DNA from 3 places in the Macrococcus bovicus genome. Region 1 is predicted to be linked to each of the others. Evidence: a T-box and tRNA genes for the amino acid it is inferred to sense, from the RefSeq annotation. Region 1 holds a T-box; the other regions hold tRNA genes.
What was found. A T-box is a leader RNA that pairs with one kind of tRNA and senses whether it is charged. The one in region 1 lies ahead of QSV55_RS07050 (valine--tRNA ligase), so its partner is inferred to be a tRNA-Val.
Positions count from the first base shown of each region.

Region 1 (6,300 bases):
ACTTAACATCTTCCACACTCCTCATTAAATTGTTCATGCCATGATTCAAAGCTGTCCATTTCCGCTTGAAAATAATCAGCTGTTCTGTCCCACTTGCTGTGAGGGTATAGTACTTCCGCTTCGGGCCCCCATTATCCGACTTGACCATCCGTGTGGTCACATAGCCTTTTTTATCCAGCCTGAGCAATACGGGATAAATACTGCCGTCACTGATTTCCGGAAAGTCATTCAATTTCAGCTTCTCTAAAATTTCGTAACCATATGTCTCACCCTGGGCAATCAATCCCAGAATAGCCCCATCCAGCAGTCCCTTCATCATCTGATCATACACCGCCACAATCCATGCCCCCTCATAACTATCTTACTTTATAAGATAGTTATTCAAAAAAATATCGATAGCTATCTTGTAATATACTATAGTACATGATAAGGATAAAATCAACTATCTTTTATAAAAAGAGAGTGAGACTTTGATATGTATCGTCCCGCAGGTGCCTTTTGCGGGACGTTTCTCACTCTCCTGCTTCCGTTTCCCAAGCGTATCGTCCCGCAGATCCCTTTTGCGGGACGTTTCTCACTCTCCTGCTTCCGTTTCCCAAGCGTATCGTCCCGCAGATCCACTTTGCGGGACGTTTCTCACTCTCCTGCTTCCGTTTCTCAGGTTCTCACACTCATCCCCCAAAAAAACAGAGACTTTAATGGCTCCTGTTCTATGTATAATCCCGAATGCACCACCAACCAAAAAGATATAGAATACAATCTCCCCTGCTTCTACAAGTCCAGTCGGTACTGCCCTGAATATTTCTATCGGACTTACCGGCTGCTGAGCTACATGATGATATGAATCATTAACAACCTGCTTTCTTCCGTCCACATTCTCCCTGTCATAAATACCTGCCGGAATGATATAAGTCATGACACAGGCAAAGGCTACTAGAATTAACAGCAGTGCATATGTATGCGGCATCTTCAAAGTCTTTTTCATCTTAAAAACCAACCCCTTTGTCTCTTCTCCTTTCCCTTTTCCCTAATTCTGAATATTTAAATAATATAAAGAAAATACCAGGCTTCCGCCTGGTATCACCCTAAATTTATTTTTTTAGATAAGCTTTCACTGCACTGATAAAGTAGAGACTGCCTGTTACGAGTAGAAGGTCTCCATTGTAATTCTTGATGAATTCACCGTAATCCTTGATTTTCATCTTCTGGTCATGCTCAACGGATTCATAGAGGGTATCGACCGGCAATGCTTTCGGAAAATCAAATTCAGTGACGTAGAACCGATCAGCGATTTCTTCCAGTGAATAGAGCATACTGCCGATCGGCTTACCATCGATCGCTGAAAATAAGACATCGATTCTGCGGTCGCTGTAATACGTCTTCATCGTCTCAACGAGTACGTCGATTGATTCGCGGTTATGTGCACCGTCGAGGATGATGGTCGGTTCCTCCTGCACTGTTTCAATTCGTCCAGTCCAGGTAGTCTCTTCAATCGCTGACACCATTTTATTGAAATCCAGATGCAGCATACCCTGCTCGTACATATCAATCAGCGCTGCAATGGCAAGTGATGCATTCTCCTGCTGATGATGACCGAGCATCTTCAGACGGATGTCTTCCAGTTCATAATCTTTATAACGGAAAGTGAACTCTTCACCTGCCGAGACACACTGAATATCCCGGTCCAGCTTAATGCCTTTAGCACCTGCTTCTGCTACCGCTTCATTGACATATTGCTTCGCATCGTCGTTTTTAATCGCATAGACCAGCGTGACGCCCGGTTTGATGACGCCTGCTTTTTCTCGTGCGATATCTAAATAAGTATCACCCATAATATTCGTATGATCGAGACCGATGCTGGTCAGTATGGTCATAATCGGCTGAAACACATTTGTTGAATCGTGCTTGGCTCCGAGACCCGCTTCTATCACAGCGAAATCGACAGGATGAACCTCACCAAAATAGACAAACATCATCATCGTCATCACTTCGAATTCCGTAGCAGGACCTAAATCTGTCTCTTCTGCCAATGCTTCACTGACCGGTTTCACTTTTTCTACAAGTGTCACAATCTCATCATCAGTAATCGGGCTGCCATTCAGACTGATCCGTTCATTAAATGTTTCAATATACGGTGAAGTGAAGGTTCCCACTTCATAGCCATTCGCCATCAGTGCGTTTTTCAGATAGCTGACAGTCGATCCTTTGCCGTTCGTGCCGACGACATGGATACCCTTGATATTTCTCTCCGGGTTACCCATGCGCTCAAGCATCCATTCCATGCGTCTGACACCTGGTTTAATGCCAAACTTTGTCCGTTCGTGTATCCAGTATAAACTCTCTAAATAGTCCATCATCATCCCTACGCTTTCAACTGTTCAAGTCTTTCTTTCACTGCATTATAGCGCTCTGTATATAGGGCCTGCTTTTCTTTCTCTTCGTTGATGACTTTCTCAGGTGCCTTTGATACGAACTTCTCATTGGCAAGTTTCCCGTTGACACGGTCGAGTTCTTTCTGCCATTTTTCAAGTTCTTTAGTCAGACGTTCACGTTCTTTGTCCATGTCAATCAAACCTTCAAGCGGCAGAATGACTTCTGCTCCGTAGACGGCTGTCGTCATCGCTTTCTCAGGCACGTCCGGTGACAGTGAGATTTCCAGTGTCGACGGGTTACAGAAGCGTTCAAGGTAGTGACGGTTCGCCTCGATGTGGTTCAGATGGTCATCGTTGTTGGCTTTAATCAGCATCGGAATGGCCTTAGACATCGGTGTATTCACTTCATTACGTGATGTCCGCACCGCACGGATAATCTCCATGAGCTGCTCCATCTCGTGTTTAGAGGCAGCATCCGATAGTTCTGGATGCACAACCGGCCAGCTTGCTGTCACGATGGATTCCCCTTCATGCGGCAGGTTCTGCCAGATTGCTTCCGTGACAAACGGCATAAATGGATGCATCATGCGCATAATCTGATCCAGCGTATAAGCAAGGACTGAACGCGTCATCTGCTTAGCCTCTGCATCGTCGCCGTTCATCGGAATCTTGCTCATCTCAATATACCAGTCACAGAAATCATCCCAGATAAAGTTGTAGAGACTGCGGCCGACTTCACCGAATTCATATTTATCAGCTAGACGTGTCACTTCTTCGATTGTTTCATTCAGGCGCGTCAGAATCCATTTATCCGCTACTGATTTCTTACCGTCCAGATGAATATCCTCTACTGTGAAGTCGTCACCGATATTCATGAGACTGAAGCGAGAGGCATTCCAGATTTTATTGATAAAGTTCCAGTTGGCTTCTACTTTCTCTGTGGAATAACGTAAATCCTGACCTGGTGTTGAACCGGTCGCAAGGAAATAGCGCAGCGCATCGGCACCGTACTCATCGATGACATCCATCGGATCTACACCGTTGCCAAGTGATTTACTCATCTTGCGGCCGTCTTCAGCACGTACTAAGCCGTGAATCAGCACTTCATTGAATGGACGACGGTCTGTAAATTCAAGTCCCTGGAAGATCATTCGCGCCACCCAGAAGAAGATGATGTCATAGCCTGTGACCAGCACATTGGTCGGATAGAAACGCTTGAAATCTGCGGCATCTGTATCCGGCCAGCCGAGCGTTGAGAACGGCCAGAGTGCACTTGAGAACCAGGTGTCGAGTACATCTTCGTCCTGGACCCAGTTCTCGCTGTCTTCAGGTGCTGTCTCACCGACGTATACTTCACCTGTTTCCTTATGGTACCAGGCAGGAATCTGATGCCCCCACCACAGCTGACGGGAGATACACCAGTCATGGATGCCTTCCATCCAGCGGTTAAAGGTATTCTCAAAGCGTGGCGGCACAAAATCAATGCGGTCATCTGTCTCCTGGTTGTTAAGGGCCTGTTCAGCGAGAGGGGCCATCTTAACGAACCACTGTGTGGACAGATAAGGCTCAACGACTGCACCACTCCGTTCTGAGTGACCGACCTGATGGACGTGTTTTTCAATTTTAACTAAAATGCCACTGTCTTCAAGGTCCTTAACGAGCTGCTTCCGGCAGTCAAAGCGGTCAAGACCCGCATATTTACCTGCCTTGTCATTCATCGTACCGTCTTCGTTCATAACGTTGATACGCGGCAGATCATGACGGTTCCCGATTTCAAAGTCATTCGGGTCATGGGCAGGTGTTACTTTCATCGCACCCGTACCGAAGTCCATTTCAACGTAGTCATCACCGATGATCGGAATCTCACGTTCTAAAATAGGCAGCAGGACTGTCTTGCCGATCATCTCCTTGTAGCGTTCGTCTTCCGGATGAACGACGACCGCTGTATCCCCGAGCATCGTCTCCGGCCGTGTAGTCGCAATCTCAATGACGCCTGAACCATCTGTCAGCGGATAGTTCATATGGTAGAACGCACCTTCAACTTCTTCGTGCACGACCTCGATATCACTGAGCGCTGTACGTGCTGCAGGGTCCCAGTTGATGATACGTTCGCCGCGGTAGATCAGACCTTTGTTGTACATATCGACAAAGACTCGTTTGACGGCGTCGCTTAAGCCTTCGTCCAGTGTGAACCGCTCACGTGAATAGTCTAAGCCGAGTCCCATCTTCGCCCATTGAGAACGGATAGTCTCCGCATATTCCTCTTTCCATGCCATCGTATGTTCCAGGAATTTCGCACGGCCGATATCGTGTCGGCTGATGCCTTCTTCTCTTAACTTCGCCTCTACTTTTGCCTGTGTCGCGATCCCTGCATGGTCCATCCCAGGCAGGTAAAGTGTATTGTAGCCTTGCATACGCTTCATACGTGTGATGATATCCTGTAAAGTCGTATCCCATGCATGACCGATATGCAGCTTGCCTGTGACGTTCGGCGGCGGAATCACAATCGTAAAGGGTTGCTTGTCATCATTATCTTCTGCCTTGAACAGTTCTGCATCCAGCCACTTTTGGTAGCGTCCTTCTTCCACTAACTTGGGATTATATTTAGTATCCATCAAAATACCTCCAGTAATTAATTTTACTCAATAAAAAAACCGTCCTATAAGAATAGGACGGGAATAATCTCGTGGTACCACCTAAATTCAGCCGCAGCTGCACTCAAACGATTAACGCTCGTACACGCTTATACCTACTCGCGTTCAGTATAAGACCATATGCGGGCTACCTTCAGTCTTAGATGCTGCATAGTTTCACCAACCCTATGCTCTCTTTCCAGTCATCACGGACCTACTCTTCCCGAAACCTTATTGAATAATCTCATATTAGCGGATTTAAATTGTCTTGTCAAATCGCTTCAGCATAACCTGCATCAAGGGTGCAACGATCAGAAGAATAAAGAAAATACGGAAGATATGATAGCTGGATATCATGGCAATATTGCCGCCTGTCTCCAGTGCAACGATAATAATCTGAGCCATACCGCCTGGTGCCAGACTTAAAAAGACATCGTTAAAGGGATGACCCGTCATCATTACAGCAGCGATGAAGGTCACTAAGATCAGCAGGATGTTCTGGACAGCGATACCGAAAAAGAGTCTCAGCGACAGACTGCTGGATAACTCCACCAGCTGCAGGCCGATGCGGACCCCAAATAACAGCTGAGCGGCTGCAATCCAGACATAAGGGATGGAAAAACTGACCCCTGTCGCTATATTCCATCCTGAAACGATAAAGATGGGCGCCAGCAGCTGGGGAACCGGAAAATGAATACGCCGGAGCAGCAGAAAGAATAAACCCGTCAAACTGATGATGAATAAAAGGCGGTCAAAGGACAGCACCTGAAAAATGGCGTCACTGTGCATCACGCCTCCTGTATTTCCGCCTCTGCCGAACGATGCAATAAACGGGACAATCATCACTACAAACAACAGACGCGAGGTCTGTGACAAGGTAACGGCAAGAAGATCCGCCCGTTTATTCTCCTCGGCCATGACGATCATCTGACTCAGCGCCCCGGGCACAGCACTGAGCAATGCTGTCTCATAGCTGCAGCGCGTCATTTTTCTGTAGATGAACGACAGCAGAATAGCTGCACCAATGATGAGGATATTCAGCAGGATGATATGGAACAAGTCCTTGCGGATATCTGTCAGGACCTGCCAGGTAAAAGTGGTTCCGATCTGCGCCCCTAAAATAAATAGACCTGAATCTGCCAGCGATTTCGGCCATATGATTGTTCTGCCACTTATTTTGCTGATGGTCGCTGCAGCGATCATCGGTCCGAACAGCCAGGGAAGGATCATATGTATCATCATCAGGCATAACCCGAACAGCACCGCCAAAAAAATGATTAATAATAACAACTCCT
Region 1 is NZ_CP128470.1:1,289,786-1,296,085, forward strand. Features, by position in the region: gene QSV55_RS07030 (DUF1129 family protein) at 1-9, opposite strand, end outside; gene QSV55_RS07035 (PadR family transcriptional regulator) at 1-337, opposite strand, end outside; gene QSV55_RS07040 (hypothetical protein) at 575-985, opposite strand; gene QSV55_RS07045 (bifunctional folylpolyglutamate synthase/dihydrofolate synthase) at 1,092-2,354, opposite strand; gene QSV55_RS07050 (valine--tRNA ligase) at 2,363-4,993, opposite strand; T-box leader at 5,038-5,240, opposite strand; gene QSV55_RS07055 (AbrB family transcriptional regulator) at 5,264-6,295, opposite strand.

Region 2 (6,300 bases), 930 kb from region 1:
CAATAATCTTAAGGGCCTTTTTCAGCTCATTATAAGCTTCTTGATACTTCTTCGTTTTAATCATTAAGATTGCCAGATTAGTGGTTATACCCGCTTCTTGCATCGGATCATCTTCCAGTTCAGCATATTTGATAGCACGTCGGATATGCTTTTCTGCTAATTCATAGTTTTTGATCCCATATTTAGCTTTGAATAGTGAGTTCTCTATACTGCATCCTTTGTGATGCGTATTCAATTTTTTGTTCAGCGCAAGGGCATCTTTATTGAAGTTGATAGATACCAGATTTTCACCCATGAGACGATAGTATTCACCCAATAGTGCCAGTATAGTGACACGAGTCGTATTAGAGATGTTCTCATAAATAGTGACGTTATTCGCTTTCGTGAGCTGTTTGATTGCTTCATCTGTATGATATTCCTCGAATTCGATACGGGCGAGCAGTATAAGACAACGCAAGTAGAGATTGACCTCTTTCATGCCTTCTACAATTTTGATGGCTTTATTCACTTCTTCTCTTGCAGATACAAAATCTTCTTTACTGAAGAAATAGCTCGCTCTTATCCAGTAAGTATCTCCCCGCTCGTATTCAGTAATACTTTCCAGTGTCTGATAGTCTTTCGCGATAAAGTCCTCCAGGCGAGAAAAATCCTCTGATTTCACATTATTCTCAGCCCATTTTATTTCTTTCTTAATATCCAGAAGACTCAAGTTTCTTTCTGATGCAGTGGTGGTGAAGTCATCAAGCGTACAGTTTAATTTAACACTTAATTTCTTCAGCACATTAGTGGAGGGATGGACAGCATTTTTCTCGATTAAGCTTAAATAAGTTCTTGAAATAATACCTTCTGCCAGTTCCTGTTGAGTCATATTAGCTGCATTTCTTAATTCCTTTACTCGTTGTCCAACCATTCTATATACTCCTTTTAGATTTATTATACAATAATTAACAAAAAAAAATAATAATCTTAGTTACTATTTTTTTGCTAATTTTAAGTTAACGTATGTAGGGATAAATATATCTATTCGTGTAGAAAGTTGACATCGCGCTTATTCAAGTTAATAATTAAGTCATCAATGTATATAAAGGAGCTTCTCATGCAGGATTTTTTACTGATTGACAACCTGGCACAGCTTAAATGTATCAGTGATCCATTCCGCATCAAGTTACTGGAATGTCTCTATGATACTTCAAAGACCGGCCAGCAGCTTGCTGATGAACTGGAGATTCCACGTGCAAAGATTCACTATCATCTAAGAGAGATGGAGAAATACGGCTTTATTGAAATTGTTAAGACTGAACAGAAAATTAGTATCATCCAGAAATTCTATGCCCCCACGGCCAAAGCCTTTATTCCTGCGGATCATCTGCTGCAATTTCACCCAGATGACCAGCAGGAAAAATCGGGAAAAGAGCTGAAAGTGCAGATTGACGAAAAAGAACTGCCACAGCTGAAAAAAGATTTAAAGAAATTCCTGAAAAAAGCATCATCTAAATCTGGGGATACACAATATGAAATCCATATCGAAACAGTTAAAAAATAAGAGCAGCCGAAGCTGCTCTTTTTCTATAATAATTTATCTCCGAAGAAAGTCACGAGTAATTCTACTGCTTGGTTCGCTGTCTTGTTATGAATATCAATCAGTGGATTCACTTCAACGATTTCCATTGATGTCACGCGTTGTGAGTCATGGAGCATCTCAAGCGCTAAATGACTTTCGCGGTAAGAAATACCGCCCGGTACTGTTGTTCCCGTTCCCGGTGTCTCCACTGGATCCAGAGCATCTACATCGAGTGATAGATGAATGCCGTCCGTATCCTTAAGATATTCAAGCGTCTCTTCAATAACTTGTCCCATACCTATTCTGTCGATATCTGACATCGTATATGTCTTGATTCCGACTTCCTTGATATAAGCTTTTTCCCCTTCATCTAAGTCACGCATACCAATCAGGACAATATTCTCTATTTTTACTTTGTTCTTATAGCCACCGATATTGACGAGGTCCGGATGACCATCACCGATAAGCGCTCTTAAAGGCATGCCGTGAATATTACCGGACGGCGATGAATCTGCAACGTTTAAGTCGCCGTGCGCATCATACCAGATGACGCCTAAATTATTGTAATGCTTTTTAACACCAGAAATGGTTCCCATAGCAATCGAATGATCGCCACCAATAACAAGTGGGTACTTTCCAGCTGCTATTGTCTCATCGACTTCATGGCAAAGTGTTTCACAGAATTCTACTACTTCAGGAAGATTACGGAGTCCACCGTCTTGCTCTCCGCGATATTTATTCATATCTATCGCCGGACTTGGCACGTTTCCTTTATCATTGACGTCAAGACCTAAGTTCTCAAGTCTAGACACTAAATCTGCATATCGCATCGCATCTGGTCCTAGATTCACCCCTAATTTACGCTGGCCAAATGCATTTGGTGCCCCAATAATTTCAATTGTTTTGTTCATTATAGTATCCCCTTTAAACAAGTTTAAGAAAACGTTCTCATAACTTCATTTTAAACGAGAGACTTATAATATGCAACCATGTATAAAATTCAATATTTTACCATATAGTATATATCTGATTTACCATATAAAAAAAACCATATCCCTAAGGATATGGTTTAAGATGAGCCATAGAGGATTCGAACCTCTGACCCTTTGATTAAAAGTCAAATGCTCTACCAACTGAGCTAATGGCTCTAATGGCTGGGGTAGCTGGATTCGAACCAACGAGTGACGGAGTCAAAGTCCGTTGCCTTACCGCTTGGCTATACCCCAATAATGGTGGAGGGGGGCAGATTCGAACTGCCGAACCCGAAGGAGCGGATTTACAGTCCGCCGCGTTTAGCCACTTCGCTACCCCTCCAGCTTATATATATAAGGATGAATTTTAAAATGGTGGAGGATGACGGGATCGAACCGCCGACCCTCTGCTTGTAAGGCAGATGCTCTCCCAGCTGAGCTAATCCTCCAAATGACCCCTACGGGATTCGAACCCGTGTTACCGCCGTGAAAGGGCGGTGTCTTAACCGCTTGACCAAGGGGCCTGGCTCCACAGGTAGGACTCGAACCTACGACCGATCGGTTAACAGCCGATAGCTCTACCACTGAGCTACTGTGGATAAATAAAAAAACTGCCCGGCAACGTCCTACTCTCGCGGAACGTAAGTCCAACTACCATCGGCGCTAGAGAGCTTAACTTCTGTGTTCGGTATGGGAACAGGTGTGACCTCTCTGCCATCATCACCAGACAGGGTGAGAATATTGTACTCTCAAAACTAGATAAGCAAGGAAGAAGAAACCAGGCAAAGCCGGCCAAAAAATCTGATAATTGATTAAGTCTTCGATCGATTAGTATTCGTCAGCTCCACACATTACTGCGCTTCCACCTCGAACCTATTGACCTCATCATCTTTGAGGGATCTTATAACCGAAGTTGGGAAATCTCATCTTGAGGGGGGCTTCATGCTTAGATGCTTTCAGCACTTATCCCGTCCATACATAGCTACCCAGCTATGCCGCTGGCGCGACAACTGGTACACCAGAGGTATGTCCATCCCGGTCCTCTCGTACTAAGGACAGCTCCTCTCAAATTTCCTACGCCCACGACGGATAGGGACCGAACTGTCTCACGACGTTCTGAACCCAGCTCGCGTACCGCTTTAATGGGCGAACAGCCCAACCCTTGGGACCGACTACAGCCCCAGGATGCGATGAGCCGACATCGAGGTGCCAAACCTCCCCGTCGATGTGAACTCTTGGGGGAGATAAGCCTGTTATCCCCGGGGTAGCTTTTATCCGTTGAGCGATGGCCCTTCCATGCGGAACCACCGGATCACTAAGTCCGTCTTTCGACCCTGCTCGACTTGTAGGTCTCGCAGTCAAGCTCCCTTGTGCCTTTACACTCTGCGAATGATTTCCAACCATTCTGAGGGAACCTTTGAGCGCCTCCGTTACTCTTTAGGAGGCGACCGCCCCAGTCAAACTGCCCGCCTGACACTGTCTCCCGCCACGATAAGTGGCGCGGGTTAGAAAGTCAACACAGCCAGGGTAGTATCCCACCAGCGCCTCCACGTAAGCTGACGCTCACGCTTCAAAGGCTCCTACCTATCCTGTACAAGCTGTGCCGAATTTCAATATCAGGCTGCAGTAAAGCTCCACGGGGTCTTTCCGTCCTGTCGCGGGTAACCTGCATCTTCACAGGTACTATGATTTCACCGAGTCTCTCGTTGAGACAGTGCCCAAATCGTTACGCCTTTCGTGCGGGTCGGAACTTACCCGACAAGGAATTTCGCTACCTTAGGACCGTTATAGTTACGGCCGCCGTTTACTGGGGCTTCAATTCGTAGCTTCGCAGATGCTAACCACTCCTTTTAACCTTCCAGCACCGGGCAGGCGTCAGCCCCTATACGTCACCTTACGGTTTTGCAGAGACCTGTGTTTTTGATAAACAGTCGCTTGGGCCTATTCACTGCGGCTCTTCAGGGCTTGCACCCTAAAAAGCACCCCTTCTCCCGAAGTTACGGGGTCATTTTGCCGAGTTCCTTAACGAGAGTTCGCTCGCTCACCTTAGAATTCTCATCTTGACTACCTGTGTCGGTTTGCGGTACGGGCACCTGATCTCTAACTAGAGGCTTTTCTTGGCAGTGTGAAATCGACGACTTCGCTACTTAATTTCGCTCCGCATCACATCCTGACCTTAAGAGTACCGGATTTGCCTGATACTCAGTCTCAATGCTTGCACGTACATAACCAACAGTACGATCGCCTATCCTTCTGCGTCCCCCCATCGTTCAAACAATCTCAGGTGGTACAGGAATATCTACCTGTTATCCATCGCCTACGCCTGTCGGCCTCGGCTTAGGTCCCGACTAACCCAGAGCGGACGAGCCTTCCTCTGGAAACCTTAGTCAATCGGTGGACGGGATTCTCACCCGTCTTTCGCTACTCACTCCGGCATTCTCACTTCCAAGCGCTCCACATGTCCTTACGGTCATGCTTCGACGCCCTTGGAACGCTCTCCTACCATTGTCCTAAGGACAATCCACAGCTTCGGTAATATGTTTAGCCCCGGTACATTTTCGGCGCAGCGTCACTCGACTAGTGAGCTATTACGCACTCTTTAAATGATGGCTGCTTCTAAGCCAACATCCTAGTTGTCTGGGCAACGCCACATCCTTTTCCACTTAACATATATTTTGGGACCTTAGCTGGTGGTCTGGGCTGTTTCCCTCTCGACTACGGACCTTATCACCCGCAGTCTGACTCCCGCACTAAATTATCTGGCATTCGGAGTTTGTCTGAATTCGGTAACCCGAGGGGGGCCCCTAGTCCAAACAGTGCTCTACCTCCAGTAATCATCATGCGAGGCTAGCCCTAAAGCTATTTCGGAGAGAACCAGCTATCTCCAGGTTCGATTGGAATTTCTCCGCTACCCACACCTCATCCGCTCACTTTTCAACGTAAGTCGGTTCGGTCCTCCATTCAGTGTTACCTGAACTTCAACCTGGACATGGGTAGATCACCTGGTTTCGGGTCTACGTCCTGATACTCATTCGCCCTGTTCAGACTCGCTTTCGCTGCGGCTCCGCATCCACTGCTTAACCTTGCATCAAAACGTAACTCGCCGGATCATTCTACAAAAGGCACGCCATCACCCATTAACGGGCTCTGACTACTTGTAAGCACACGGTTTCAGGTTCTATTTCACTCCCCTTCCGGGGTGCTTTTCACCTTTCCCTCACGGTACTGGTTCACTATCGGTCACTAGAGAGTATTTAGCCTTGGGAGATGGTCCTCCCGGATTCCGACGGAATTCCACGTGTTCCGCCGTACTCAGGATCCACTCAGGAGGGAACGACTTTTCGACTACAGGACCTTTACCTTCTCTGGTTGACTTTTCCAAAGTCATTCGTCTAAATCGTTCCTTTGTAACTCCGTATAGAGTGTCCTACAACCCCAGGATGCAAGCATCCTGGTTTGGGCTCTTCCCGTTTCGCTCGCCGCTACTCAGGGAATCGAGTTTTCTTTCTCTTCCTCCGGGTACTTAGATGTTTCAGTTCTCCGGGTGTGCCTTCTCATATGCTATGTATTCACATATGGATAGCATGACATGACTCATGCTGGGTTTCCCCATTCGGAAATCTCTGGATCAGTGCTTACTTACAGCTCCCCAGAGCATATCGTCGTTAGTAACGTCCTTCTTCGGCTTCTAGTGCCAAGGCATCCACCGTGCGCCCTTAATAACTTAATCTGTTATTAATAATGTGATGTCTGTATGAATACAGACGC
Region 2 is NZ_CP128470.1:354,808-361,107, reverse strand. Features, by position in the region: gene QSV55_RS02335 (helix-turn-helix domain-containing protein) at 1-910, opposite strand, end outside; gene QSV55_RS02330 (ArsR/SmtB family transcription factor) at 1,097-1,543, shown strand; gene rocF (arginase) at 1,567-2,472, opposite strand; tRNA gene QSV55_RS02320 (tRNA-Lys) at 2,637-2,709, opposite strand; tRNA gene QSV55_RS02315 (tRNA-Gln) at 2,713-2,787, opposite strand; tRNA gene QSV55_RS02310 (tRNA-Tyr) at 2,792-2,875, opposite strand; tRNA gene QSV55_RS02305 (tRNA-Val) at 2,906-2,981, opposite strand; tRNA gene QSV55_RS02300 (tRNA-Glu) at 2,985-3,056, opposite strand; tRNA gene QSV55_RS02295 (tRNA-Asn) at 3,057-3,131, opposite strand; rRNA gene rrf (5S ribosomal RNA) at 3,146-3,260, opposite strand; rRNA gene QSV55_RS02285 (23S ribosomal RNA) at 3,341-6,262, opposite strand.
Region 2: it has a tRNA-Val gene. The T-box ahead of QSV55_RS07050 (valine--tRNA ligase) is inferred to sense a tRNA for this amino acid. The anticodon was not compared.

Region 3 (6,300 bases), 710 kb from region 1:
TCTCCTACCATTGTCCTAAGGACAATCCACAGCTTCGGTAATATGTTTAGCCCCGGTACATTTTCGGCGCAGCGTCACTCGACTAGTGAGCTATTACGCACTCTTTAAATGATGGCTGCTTCTAAGCCAACATCCTAGTTGTCTGGGCAACGCCACATCCTTTTCCACTTAACATATATTTTGGGACCTTAGCTGGTGGTCTGGGCTGTTTCCCTCTCGACTACGGACCTTATCACCCGCAGTCTGACTCCCGCACTAAATTATCTGGCATTCGGAGTTTGTCTGAATTCGGTAACCCGAGGGGGGCCCCTAGTCCAAACAGTGCTCTACCTCCAGTAATCATCATGCGAGGCTAGCCCTAAAGCTATTTCGGAGAGAACCAGCTATCTCCAGGTTCGATTGGAATTTCTCCGCTACCCACACCTCATCCGCTCACTTTTCAACGTAAGTCGGTTCGGTCCTCCATTCAGTGTTACCTGAACTTCAACCTGGACATGGGTAGATCACCTGGTTTCGGGTCTACGTCCTGATACTCATTCGCCCTGTTCAGACTCGCTTTCGCTGCGGCTCCGCATCCACTGCTTAACCTTGCATCAAAACGTAACTCGCCGGATCATTCTACAAAAGGCACGCCATCACCCATTAACGGGCTCTGACTACTTGTAAGCACACGGTTTCAGGTTCTATTTCACTCCCCTTCCGGGGTGCTTTTCACCTTTCCCTCACGGTACTGGTTCACTATCGGTCACTAGAGAGTATTTAGCCTTGGGAGATGGTCCTCCCGGATTCCGACGGAATTCCACGTGTTCCGCCGTACTCAGGATCCACTCAGGAGGGAACGACTTTTCGACTACAGGACCTTTACCTTCTCTGGTTGACTTTTCCAAAGTCATTCGTCTAAATCGTTCCTTTGTAACTCCGTATAGAGTGTCCTACAACCCCAGGATGCAAGCATCCTGGTTTGGGCTCTTCCCGTTTCGCTCGCCGCTACTCAGGGAATCGAGTTTTCTTTCTCTTCCTCCGGGTACTTAGATGTTTCAGTTCTCCGGGTGTGCCTTCTCATATGCTATGTATTCACATATGGATAGCATGACATGACTCATGCTGGGTTTCCCCATTCGGAAATCTCTGGATCAGTGCTTACTTACAGCTCCCCAGAGCATATCGTCGTTAGTAACGTCCTTCTTCGGCTTCTAGTGCCAAGGCATCCACCGTGCGCCCTTAATAACTTAATCTGTTATTAATAATGTGATGTCTGTATGAATACAGACGCGCGATTTTTTTGAGAATTCAATCAATGAACTCACTCGGTTTTGCTTGGTAAAATCTTTTTCTTCTTGCTTTATCTAGTTTTCAAAGTACAATTTTTTAAATGGTGGGCCTAAATGGACTCGAACCATCGACCTCACGCTTATCAGGCGTGCGCTCTAACCAGCTGAGCTATAGGCCCATTTGAATGAATGAACATTCAAAACTGAATACAATATGTCAGACGCTATTCCGAAGGAATTAAGATTCCTTTTCCGTATTATCCTTAGAAAGGAGGTGATCCAGCCGCACCTTCCGATACGGCTACCTTGTTACGACTTCACCCCAATCATCTGTCCCACCTTCGACGGCTAGCTCCTGTAAAGGTTACTCCACCGGCTTCGGGTGTTACAAACTCTCGTGGTGTGACGGGCGGTGTGTACAAGACCCGGGAACGTATTCACCGTAGCATGCTGATCTACGATTACTAGCGATTCCAGCTTCATGTAGTCGAGTTGCAGACTACAATCCGAACTGAGAATGGTTTTATGGGATTTGCTTGACCTCGCGGTTTTGCTGCCCTTTGTACCATCCATTGTAGCACGTGTGTAGCCCAAATCATAAGGGGCATGATGATTTGACGTCATCCCCACCTTCCTCCGGTTTGTCACCGGCAGTCTCTCTAGAGTGCCCAACTGAATGATGGCAACTAAAGATAAGGGTTGCGCTCGTTGCGGGACTTAACCCAACATCTCACGACACGAGCTGACGACAACCATGCACCACCTGTCACTCTGTCCCCCGAAGGGGAACGCTCTGTCTCCAGAGTTGTCAGAGGATGTCAAGATTTGGTAAGGTTCTTCGCGTTGCTTCGAATTAAACCACATGCTCCACCGCTTGTGCGGGTCCCCGTCAATTCCTTTGAGTTTCAGTCTTGCGACCGTACTCCCCAGGCGGAGTGCTTAATGCGTTAGCTGCAGCACTGAGGGGCGGAAACCCCCCAACACTTAGCACTCATCGTTTACGGCGTGGACTACCAGGGTATCTAATCCTGTTTGATCCCCACGCTTTCGCACCTCAGCGTCAGTTACAGACCAGAGAGCCGCCTTCGCCACTGGTGTTCCTCCATATCTCTGCGCATTTCACCGCTACACATGGAATTCCACTCTCCTCTTCTGCACTCAAGTCTCCCAGTTTCCAATGACCCTCCCCGGTTGAGCCGGGGGCTTTCACATCAGACTTAAGAAACCGCCTACGCGCGCTTTACGCCCAATAATTCCGGATAACGCTTGCCACCTACGTATTACCGCGGCTGCTGGCACGTAGTTAGCCGTGGCTTTCTGGTAAGGTACCGTCAAGGTACGTTCAGTTACTAACGTACTTGTTCTTCCCTTACAACAGAGTTTTACGATCCGAAGACCTTCTTCACTCACGCGGCGTTGCTCCGTCAGACTTTCGTCCATTGCGGAAGATTCCCTACTGCTGCCTCCCGTAGGAGTCTGGGCCGTGTCTCAGTCCCAGTGTGGCCGATCACCCTCTCAGGTCGGCTACGCATCGTCGCCTTGGTGAGCCGTTACCTCACCAACTAGCTAATGCGCCGCGGGTCCATCTGTAAGTGACAGCAAAACCGTCTTTCACTATTCCACCATGAGGTGGAAAATATTATCCGGTATTAGCTCCGGTTTCCCGAAGTTATCCCAGTCTTACAGGTAGGTTACCCACGTGTTACTCACCCGTCCGCCGCTGACTTCAGAGGTGCAAGCACCTCGTCTGTCCGCTCGACTTGCATGTATTAGGCACGCCGCCAGCGTTCATCCTGAGCCAGGATCAAACTCTCCATAAAAGTGTTTGATAAAGCTCTCTGATTGGTTAAGCCAATCACTCTTTAACATTGTACAAACTCGGCTACGCGAGTTTGCAAATGCGACTAGCGATTAAAATCGCAGTCTTATTTGGAATTAACGTTGACATATTGTCATTCAGTTTTCAATGTTCATTTAAATAAATGGTGGAGACTAGCGGGATCGAACCGCTGACCTCCTGCGTGCAAAGCAGGCGCTCTCCCAGCTGAGCTAAGCCCCCATATATTTAGTAAGTCGGGAAGACAGGATTCGAACCTGCGACCCCTTGGTCCCAAACCAAGTGCTCTACCAAGCTGAGCTACTTCCCGTAGCTATAAATGGCGCGCCCGAGAGGAGTCGAACCCCTAACCTTTTGATCCGTAGTCAAACGCTCTATCCAATTGAGCTACGGGCGCTGAATATTTGAATGGTGCCGAGGACCGGAATCGAACCGGTACGGTAATCACTTACCGCAGGATTTTAAGTCCTGTGCGTCTGCCAGTTCCGCCACCCCGGCAATTTATATGAATGGATTGTTGTAAGAAATAATGGAGCGGAAGACGGGATTCGAACCCGCGACCCCAACCTTGGCAAGGTTGTATTCTACCACTGAACTACTTCCGCAAAATCATGAATGGTGAGCCATAGAGGATTCGAACCTCTGACCCTTTGATTAAAAGTCAAATGCTCTACCAACTGAGCTAATGGCTCTAACATGGTGCCGGAAAAAGGACTTGAACCCTCAACCTACTGATTACAAGTCAGTTGCTCTACCAGTTGAGCTATTCCGGCATAATAGAAATGGTGGAGGATGACGGGATCGAACCGCCGACCCTCTGCTTGTAAGGCAGATGCTCTCCCAGCTGAGCTAATCCTCCAGATGAATCCTGTCCGGCAACGTCCTACTCTCGCGGAACGTAAGTCCAACTACCATCGGCGCTAGAGAGCTTAACTTCTGTGTTCGGTATGGGAACAGGTGTGACCTCTCTGCCATCGTCACCAGGCAAAATTCAGTACTTAATGAATTATACTTGCTTTTTCTCACTAAATCAACAGTAAATTTTACACCGTTTTAACAAAATTAATTTTGTCTTTACAAGCTTTAATTTCCTGTCTCAAGCGACTTTTTTATATTACATAATTTCAAAACTAAAGTCAACACATTCTTCTACTTTTTTCAAAAAAAATACTGCCGCAGATGCGGCAGTGATGAAATAGACTATTTCTGTCTCATGTAAGGGAACAGCAGGACGTCACGGATAGACGCTGAGTCTGTAAGCAGCATGACTAAACGATCGATGCCGATGCCCAGTCCACCTGTAGGCGGCATGCCGTATTCAAGTGCCTCAATGAAATCGTGATCCATTTCATGTGCTTCGTCGTTACCTTCTTCTTTCTCCACCATCTGAGCTTCAAAACGCTGACGTTGATCAACAGGGTCATTAAGCTCTGTAAAGGCGTTGGCATGCTCACGACGTACAATGAACAGCTCGAAACGATCCGTAAAGCGTTTATCTTCTTTGTTCTGTTTTGCGAGTGGCGAGATTTCTACAGGATGACCATAAATGAAGGTAGGCTGAACCAGTTCCTCTTCTACTTTCTGCTCGAAGAACTCATTCAGAATATGACCATATTTCATGTTCGGCTTCACTTCAATGCCATGCTCTTTCGCTAATTGATGTGCTTCTTCATCAGATTTCACCTCATAGAAGTCGACACCTGTATATTCTTTAACCGCATCCACCATATGCCATCTCCGCCATTTCGGTGCAAGGTTGATTTCCTCTCCACCGTAAGAAACAGTCGTTGAACCTGTCACTTTCTCTGCAAGATAAGCGATCAGTTCTTCTGTCAGGTCCATGATGTCATTGTAATCGGCATATGCTTCATATAGTTCGATCATTGTGAACTCTGGATTATGACGAGTAGAGACCCCTTCATTACGGAAAACACGACCGATTTCATAGACTTTCTCCAGTCCACCGACAATCAGGCGCTTCAGATGGAGCTCAATTGCAATACGCATATAAAGCGTCATATCTAAGGCATTATGGTGCGTCACGAAAGGCCGTGCGGCTGCTCCACCGGCGATGGCATGCATCATCGGTGTCTCCACTTCGAGGAAGCCTTTCTGATTCAGATAATTACGCATCTCTTGTATGATACGACTGCGTGTAATGAATGTCTGGGTAGATTCGTCGCTTGTAATTAAGTCCAGATAACGTTGACGATAACGTTGTTCCACATCCTGCAGGCCATGGAATTTATCCGGCAGTGGACGCAAAGCCTTAGACAGCATCGTGAAGTTTTGTGCTTTAACAGACAGTTCGCCTGTATTCGTTTTGAACATAACTCCTTCGATTCCGACAATATCTCCTAAGTCTGCGTTGTTCCACAGTTCAAACTGCTCATCTCCTACTGCATCCTTACGGACATAAATCTGAATCTGGCCCGAGAGATCTTTAATATGCGCGAATCCCGCTTTACCTTTACCACGCTTAGTCATGATACGACCGGCAATCGCTACTTTTGATTCTTCTTCTTTGTCATGGAGCTCCTCTTTTGAGAATGCATCCCATGCTTCAGTCAGACTGACCGCATTTCCTGTCCGTTCAAATTTCTGTCCGAATGGATCAATACCTAAATCCATGAGATCCTGCATTTTCTGGCGACGCACCAGCATCTGGTCGTTTAATTCTTCAGTCATTATGACACTCCTTCTGCTACTTTAGTTTCTTCTAGCACTTGTTGTTCGAATGTTCTTAGTATATCAACTAATTCATCGCGTGTCTCGGCCGCGTTAATCAGTTTACGCGCTTTACCGTTGCCTTTAATTCCTTTTAAATACCAGGATGCATGTTTACGCATCTCCATCACAGCAACTTTCTCACCTTTCAGGTGGATCAGACGGTCTAGATGCAGCACAGCAACATCCATCTTCTCCGAGATAGAAGGTTCTGGTTTCAATTCACCTGTTTCGAGATAATGGACCGTCCGGTAGATCATCCACGGATTACCTAACGCTTCACGCCCGATCATCACTGCATCCACCCCTGTCTCCTCCAGCATCTGCTTGGCTTTTTCAGGTGATGTGACATCCCCGTTGCCAATGACAGGAATCGATACCGCTTCCTTAACCTGCTTGATCACACTCCAGTCCGCATGACCTTCATACATCTGAACGCGGGTGCGGCCATGGACCGCTATTGCT
Region 3 is NZ_CP128470.1:1,995,355-2,001,654, forward strand. Features, by position in the region: rRNA gene QSV55_RS10865 (23S ribosomal RNA) at 1-1,235, opposite strand, end outside; tRNA gene QSV55_RS10870 (tRNA-Ile) at 1,374-1,450, opposite strand; rRNA gene QSV55_RS10875 (16S ribosomal RNA) at 1,539-3,091, opposite strand; tRNA gene QSV55_RS10880 (tRNA-Ala) at 3,255-3,330, opposite strand; tRNA gene QSV55_RS10885 (tRNA-Pro) at 3,345-3,418, opposite strand; tRNA gene QSV55_RS10890 (tRNA-Arg) at 3,429-3,505, opposite strand; tRNA gene QSV55_RS10895 (tRNA-Leu) at 3,518-3,606, opposite strand; tRNA gene QSV55_RS10900 (tRNA-Gly) at 3,639-3,713, opposite strand; tRNA gene QSV55_RS10905 (tRNA-Lys) at 3,725-3,800, opposite strand; tRNA gene QSV55_RS10910 (tRNA-Thr) at 3,806-3,881, opposite strand; tRNA gene QSV55_RS10915 (tRNA-Val) at 3,892-3,967, opposite strand; rRNA gene rrf (5S ribosomal RNA) at 3,979-4,093, opposite strand; gene lysS (lysine--tRNA ligase) at 4,309-5,796, opposite strand; gene dusB (tRNA dihydrouridine synthase DusB) at 5,796-6,300, opposite strand, start outside.
Region 3: it has a tRNA-Val gene. The T-box ahead of QSV55_RS07050 (valine--tRNA ligase) is inferred to sense a tRNA for this amino acid. The anticodon was not compared.